Regions from separate parts of the Streptomyces sp. NPDC002306 genome, predicted to be linked through region 1. Evidence: riboswitches for the same ligand, from Rfam matches in the RefSeq annotation. Region 1 holds a riboswitch; the other holds the start of a gene.

Region 1 (3,400 bases):
GACGCGCGCGTGCAGATCACCGGCGGCGCGGGCTACGACGAATCGGGCCTGCTGCGGCTGGCGGCGGGGGAGTCCTTCACCACGCCGGTCTTCGCCGGTCTGTGGAGCGACGGCGGCTTCGGCGGCGCGAGTCGTGCCTGGCACGCCTACCAGCGGACGTACATCGTCCCGCTGGCGGACCAGGACCGGCCGGTGCTGTTCAACTCCTGGGAGGCCACCGAGTTCGACATCTCCGAGGAGCAGCAGCGGGCGCTGGCGCGGCACGCCGCCGGGATCGGCGTCGAGCTGTTCGTGGTCGACGACGGCTGGTTCGGAGCCCGCACCAGCGACCGGGCCGGGCTCGGCGACTGGACGCCGAACCCCGACCGCTTCCCGGCCGGCCTCAAGCCCCTCGCCGACGATGTGCACGCCCTCGGCATGCAGTTCGGGATCTGGGTCGAGCCCGAGATGGTCAACGCGGACAGCGACCTGTACCGGGCGCACCCCGACTGGGTGCAGTACCAGACGGGGCGAAAGCGGACGGAACTGCGTAATCAGCTCGTACTGAACCTCGCGCGCGAGGATGTCCAGGAGTACCTCTGGGAGCGGCTCGACACCCTCCTCAACAGTGCCCCGATCGACTACGTGAAGTGGGACTTCAACCGCTGCTTCACCGACGCCGGCTGGCCCGGCGAGCCCTATCCCCAGCGGCTGTGGGTCGACCACGTGCGCGCCCTGTACGCCTTGCTGGACCGGCTGCGGGCGGCCCATCCGGGCGTCGCCTTCGAGTCCTGCTCCGGCGGCGGCGGGCGGATCGACCTGGGGATCATGAGCCGTACGGACCAGGTGTGGACCTCCGACAACACCGATCCGCTCGACCGGCTGGCCATCCAGCACGGCTTCACCCAGATCCATCCCGCGCGGGTCATGGCCGCCTGGGTCACCGACAGCCCCAACGTCCAGCTCAACGGCCGCGCCAGCTCGCTGCGGTTCCGGTTCGTGAGCTCCATGGCCGGCGTGCTCGGCGTCGGCGGGGACCTCACCCGGTGGACCGAGGAGGAGCTCGCCGAGGCGGCGGACTGGGTCGCTCTCTACAAGGAGATCCGCCCGCTCGTGCAGCACGGCGACCTCTACCGGCTGCGGGCGCCGCAGGGCGGACTCAGCGCCGTGCAGTACGTCCGGGGGGACGAGACCGTCGTCCTCGCCTGCCTCCAGGCGCAGCGGTACGGCGAGCCCGTGCCCGCGCTGCGGCTGCGAGGGCTCGATCCGGAGGCTTCGTACAAATGCCATGAAACGGGCGAAGTTCACCGAGGTGCGGTGCTGCTGCATCACGGGATGCGTACGGGGCTGCGGGGCGACCTCGACGCGACGGTCATCCGTCTCCGTCGCGTCTGAGTGAAATGCCCGAATCGCGAATTTAGTTCTGAATCACTCCGGAATGGGGGAAGTTGTCGGGCGAGGCGTGAGGAGCGTCATACCGGTGACCGTGTGTCGCCCGGCATGTTCACGTAATTCAGGTGTTTTCCCAGGGAATCAGTGAATGAGGGGCGCGGGGATGACGGAGCGTGACCGGTAAATCCCGTCACGGATCAAGCAATTCGGGCACTTCCGGAAACGGACGCTTGTCCCCTCGCGTCTCACTCGCCTAACTTCCCCACCAATCCGGGCGGACGCCCAGTCCTGCCGGCGCCCGGTTCCCGCACACTCACCCGTGTCCGGCAGGAGCGGGGGACCCACAGGCATCACCGCCTGTTCCGGTCTCCGGAACAGGCTTGGGGTACAGCCGCGCGGCGAGCGCGGCCGGGCATCTCCAGCCCGCACCCGACAGCTCACCTCGCAGGCGCCGGAGAGGAATTCGTCATGCCCGCGAAGGGTAAGCACCGCCGCCCCAAGGCCCAGCGCTTCACACGCACGATCGCCGTCGCCGGAACCGGCGGCGCCGCACTCGCCCTTCCGCTCATGGGGGCCGTCGGCGCGCACGCGGCGACGCCCCAGATCCCCGCCGGGTCCGTCTCCGGACAGGCCGCGCAGTCCGCCCCGGTGGTCCACCAGCAGGTCGCCGAGAAGCAGTCCGTCGAGAAGAAGGCCGTCCAGAAGAAGACGGCCGACAAGGGCGCGGGTGCCCGGACCTACACGGTCCGTTCCGGCGACTACCTCTCGAAGATCGCCGACGCCCAGCACGTCAGCGGTGGCTGGCACCGGCTCTACCAGGACAACCGCGCGGCCGTCGGCGCCGACCCGTCGCTGATCCACCCGGGCCTGAAGCTCAGCATCGGCGCGAAGGCCCGCGCAGGGTCGGCTGTGGAGTCCTCGTCGGCGAAGTCGTCGTCCACGGACACCCCCTCCGTCCCGGCGCCCGACCTCGCGCTGGCCGCCGCCACCACCGACGGGGCTCCCGGCACGTCCGCCGGCACCGCGCCCAGCGCCTCCACCGGCACCGGTTACACCCTCCCGGTCGCCGGTGGCGCCGTCGGCACCGGCTACCGCGTGGCGGGCGGCATGTGGTCCAGCGGCTACCACACGGGCGTCGACTTCGTCGTCCCCACCGGTACCCCGCTCAAGGCCGTGGGCGCCGGCACCGTCGTCTCCGCGGGCTGGAGCGGCGCGTACGGCAACCAGGTCGTCATCAGGCTCGCCGACGGCTACTACGCCCAGTACGCCCACCTCTCCCAGCTCTCCGTCTGGGCCGGGCAGACCGTGGGCGAGGGCCGGCAGGTGGGTCTCTCGGGCGCGACGGGCAACGTGACCGGCCCGCACCTGCACTTCGAGATCCGCACCACGCCCGGCTACGGTTCCGACGTGGACCCGGTCGCCTACCTCCGCGCGCACGGCGTGGCCGTCGGCTGACCGGAGAGCCGTCGCCCCCGACGTCCTTATTCCCTGGTTGGCCAACTCTTTAGCAGTGGCTTATCTCACCGTCCGTCAACCCCTGCCTACGGTCGCGTAGGTCACATTCGAAGGGGAATCATGGGCCGATGTGGCAGACGATTCGAAGAGTGACAACAGATCAGTGATCGGGTCGTACGTGGCGCTGGGGGACAGCTTCACCGAGGGCGTCGGCGACCCCGGCCCCGACGGGGCGTTCGTCGGCTGGGCCGACCGGTTCGCGGTGCTTCTCGCGGACCGGCGGCCCGAGGGCGACTTCACGTACGCGAACCTCGCCGTGCGGGGCAAGCTGCTCGACCAGATCGTGGCCGACCAGCTTCCGCAGGCCGTCGAACTGGCGCCGGACCTGGTCTCCTTCTGCGCGGGCGGCAACGACATCCTCCGCCCCGGGACCGACCCCGACGAGGTGGCCGAGCGGTTCGAGCACGCGATCGCCGCGCTGACCGCCGTATCCGGCACGGTCATGGTGACGACCGGTTTCGACACCCGCGGTGTGCCCCTGCTCAAGCACCTGCGCGGCAAGATCGCGACCTAC
Region 2 (3,400 bases), on a different contig from region 1:
CCCCGGCCAGCGCGCCCGCCTCCAGTCGTCCCTGGCGGCCGGCGAACCCGGCCTGCTGGCCACCGGGATCGAGGAACTCCTGCGCTACGACGGCCCCGTGGAGCTGGCCACCTGGCGGTTCGCCACCCGGCCGCTGAGCATCGGCGGCCAGGACATCGCGGCCGGCGACCCCGTTCTCGTCGTCCTCGCGGCCGCGGACCGGGATCCGGAGCGGTTCGCCGACCCGGACGTGCTGGACCTCTCCCGCCGTGACAACCAGCACCTCGGATACGGCCACGGCATCCACTACTGCCTGGGCGCGCCGCTGGCCCGGCTGGAGGGGCGGGCCGCGCTCGCCACGCTCCTCACCCGCCTCCCGGATCTGCGGCTCGGGGCGGATCCGGCCGAGCTGCGCTGGCGGGGCGGGCTGATCATGCGCGGACTGCGCACCCTGCCCGTGGAGTTCACGGCCCAAAGATGACGAGCGTTCAACAATGTGATCTTCACGTGATCTACGCGGCATTAACTTGTGACAAGTGATCGTCTGCCGATACGTTCACTCCGTAGCACGGGCCTTGGCTTCACTCTCCGTGCCGCTCACCGCTGTCGCGCGAAAGGTCTTCGTATGCTCTCCGGGAACGGTCGTCACCGTCGCCCCCGCCAGGCCCCGGCCTTGCTCGTCGCGGCAGGAGTGACCGGCTCCGCCATCGCCATCCCGCTCCTCGCCGCCACCGGCGCGAGCGCCGCGGAGGGCAGCACCTGGGACCAGGTCGCCCAGTGCGAGACCGGCGGTTCGTGGAGCGCCGACACCGGCAACGGGTACTTCGGCGGCCTGCACCTGAGTCAGGACGACTGGGAGCGGTACGGCGGCCTCGACTTCGCCTCCAAGGCCGACCTGGCCAGCCGCTCCCAGCAGATAGCCGTCGCCGAGAAGATCCTCGACGACCGGGGAGTCGAGGCGTGGTCCACGTGCGGACTGCTCTCGGGCCTGGCCAAGGACTCCGCGTCGGCGGCCGTCGACACGGGTGTGCTGGACGGCTCTTCGGGCGGAAAGTCCGATACGCCCTCACTGTCCGACTCGCTTGGTCTGTCCGGCTCTTCCGGTGACGCGTCCGGCGATCCGTCGGCCCAGCCGTCCGGCGGGTCCTCCGCCGACACCTCGATCCTGCCTTCCGGTGAGCCGTCCTCCTCCCCGTCCGCTCCCTCTTCGGACGCGACGGCCGGCACGGCCGGCTCCGGCGAGGCGTCGCACTCCGCCGCGGACGACGTGCGCGGTGGTGACGGTTCGTCCAAGAGCGGGGCGAGCGTCGGCAGCGCCGACAACTTCCGTCAGTCCATCGGCACTTCGGGCCTCGTCGACACGGGCTCGCTGACCGCCGTCGCCGACAGTGCCGAGGACGACGGCACCGGCGCCGACGCGGCCACGTCGGGCACCGGCCGCCATCGCGGCGGCAGTGCCGACGAGGAAGCGGCGGACGCGGCGGAGTCGGCCTTCTCGTTCATCGGCCGGCACGCCTCGACCTCGTACGCCGCGGACGGCTCGTAGACCGGCTCTCGTACCACGGCGACCGGCGGGTCCACTGCTGGTCAGAGGGGACGAGTCGGTGCCTAAACGGGCGAAAAGCAGCCGGAGTTGACGCCCTGGTTCGCCGTTAAATGTCCGTTTTGGTGAAAGTGTGGGATGAGTCTCAGACGCCCTGATCGTCTTTGGAATTCGGCCGATCCCGTGTCTACGGTCGTGACCGCTCGCTACTGCGGGCCCCGGCTGCCGCAACGCCGAATCCTGCCAGCGGCCGTCCGGGAACAGTCGACGCGTCAAGCGCCGTAGGCAGGAGCGGGGGACCCAAGGTAAGTGCCAGGACCGGCAGTTGAAGCCGGCCCAGGCTTGGGGTGAAGCCGCGTCCCGGGAGGGGCGCGGCCGGGCAACTCAACCGACCCGAACCCGACAGCTCACCTCGCAGGCGTCGGTGAGGGGATCCAAGCATGCTGTTTTCCGGCAAGGGCAAGCACCGTCGTCCGTCCAAGGCCACCCGCGTCGCCGCGCTCGCCGGCGTCACCGGTGTCGCCGTCGCCGCTCCGCTGATGGCGGCCGGCGGAGCCTCCGCCGCCACCGCCTCCGAGTGGGACACCGTGGCCCGCTGCGAGTCCGGCGGCAACTGGTCCATCAACACCGGCAACGGCTACTACGGCGGTGTGCAGTTCTCCGCCTCCACCTGGGCGGCCTACGGCGGCACGCAGTACGCGGCCACCGCCGACAAGGCCTCCAAGGCCCAGCAGATCGCGGTCGCCGAGAAGGTCCTCGCGTCGCAGGGCAAGGGCGCCTGGCCCACCTGCGGCAAGGGCCTGTCCGGTGCCGCGTACACCGGTGGTGCCGCCGGCACGCCGAGCAAGTCCACCAAGCCCGCCACCCGCTCGACCGGCGGACAGGCCGCCTCCCGCTCCACCGCGCGCCCGGTCGCCCCGAAGACCGTCACCACCCCGGCCGGCAAGAAGGTCGAGAAGGGTGACGGCGAGTACAAGGTCGTCAAGGGGGACACCCTCAGCGCCATCGCCGAGAAGCACAAGGTGAAGGGCGGCTGGCAGGCGCTGTTCAAGCTGAACAAGAAGATCGTCGCCGACGCCGACTTCATCTACCCCGGTCAGCAGCTGCACCTGAAGTGAGTTCCGGCTCGCGGCTGAACCACAGCGCTCCCCTGTCCGTGTCTCCTTGAGTGGAGGCCTTCCTAGGGCCGCCCCCGTCCCCACGGGCTCCCCGCTCCGGTGCGTGTTCCCCCGTACGCACCGGAGCGGGGATTTTTGTGATCCGGCTTTGTTCCGTTCGGAAACAATTTACTCTCGGTTCCGCGCCCGGGGCGGTCGAAGGCCGGCCGATCGCCCGGAGGCGGTTAGGCTCAGTCCCGCGTGGCCACCACAGGCCCGCGCACCACCGGGCCCCCCGGCCCGGCGTAGCTCGCGTCACATCCCAGAAGGAGATGCTCGTGCCGTCCATCGACGTCGTCGTAGCCCGGGAAATCCTGGACTCCCGAGGCAACCCCACGGTCGAGGTCGAGGTCGGCCTCGACGACGGCAGCACGGGTCGTGCCGCCGTTCCGTCCGGCGCCTCCACCGGTGCCTTCGAGGCCATCGAGCTCCGTGACGGCGACCCCAACCGTTACCAGGGCAAGGGTGTCGAGAAGGCGGTCCTCGCCGTCATCGAGCAGATCGGCCCGGAGCTCGTCGGCTACGACGCCACCGAGCAGCGCCTGATCGACCAGGCGATGTTCGACCTGGACGCCACCGACAACAAGGGCTCGCTGGGCGCCAACGCCATCCTCGGCGTCTCCCTCGCCGTCGCGCACGCCGCGTCCGAGGCCAGCGACCTGCCGCTGTTCCGCTACCTGGGCGGCCCGAACGCGCACCTGCTGCCCGTTCCGATGATGAA

The links. Region 1 has a riboswitch for cyclic di-AMP ahead of ACWCQK_RS01335 (M23 family metallopeptidase). Riboswitches for the same ligand answer to the same signal wherever they lie in the genome.
Region 2: linked by a shared signal. The riboswitch ahead of ACWCQK_RS25670 (transglycosylase family protein) and the one ahead of ACWCQK_RS01335 (M23 family metallopeptidase) in region 1 are both predicted to bind cyclic di-AMP.

Annotation. Positions count from the first base shown of each region.
Region 1 is NZ_JBSFCK010000001.1:304,831-308,230, reverse strand. Features, by position in the region: gene ACWCQK_RS01340 (alpha-galactosidase) at 1-1,374, shown strand, start outside; cyclic di-AMP (ydaO/yuaA leader) riboswitch at 1,679-1,835, shown strand; gene ACWCQK_RS01335 (M23 family metallopeptidase) at 1,840-2,826, shown strand; gene ACWCQK_RS01330 (SGNH/GDSL hydrolase family protein) at 2,990-3,400, shown strand, end outside.
Region 2 is NZ_JBSFCK010000014.1:78,734-82,133, forward strand. Features, by position in the region: gene ACWCQK_RS25660 (cytochrome P450 family protein) at 1-460, shown strand, start outside; gene ACWCQK_RS25665 (transglycosylase family protein) at 605-1,525, shown strand; cyclic di-AMP (ydaO/yuaA leader) riboswitch at 1,790-1,958, shown strand; gene ACWCQK_RS25670 (transglycosylase family protein) at 1,963-2,640, shown strand; gene eno (phosphopyruvate hydratase) at 2,952-3,400, shown strand, end outside.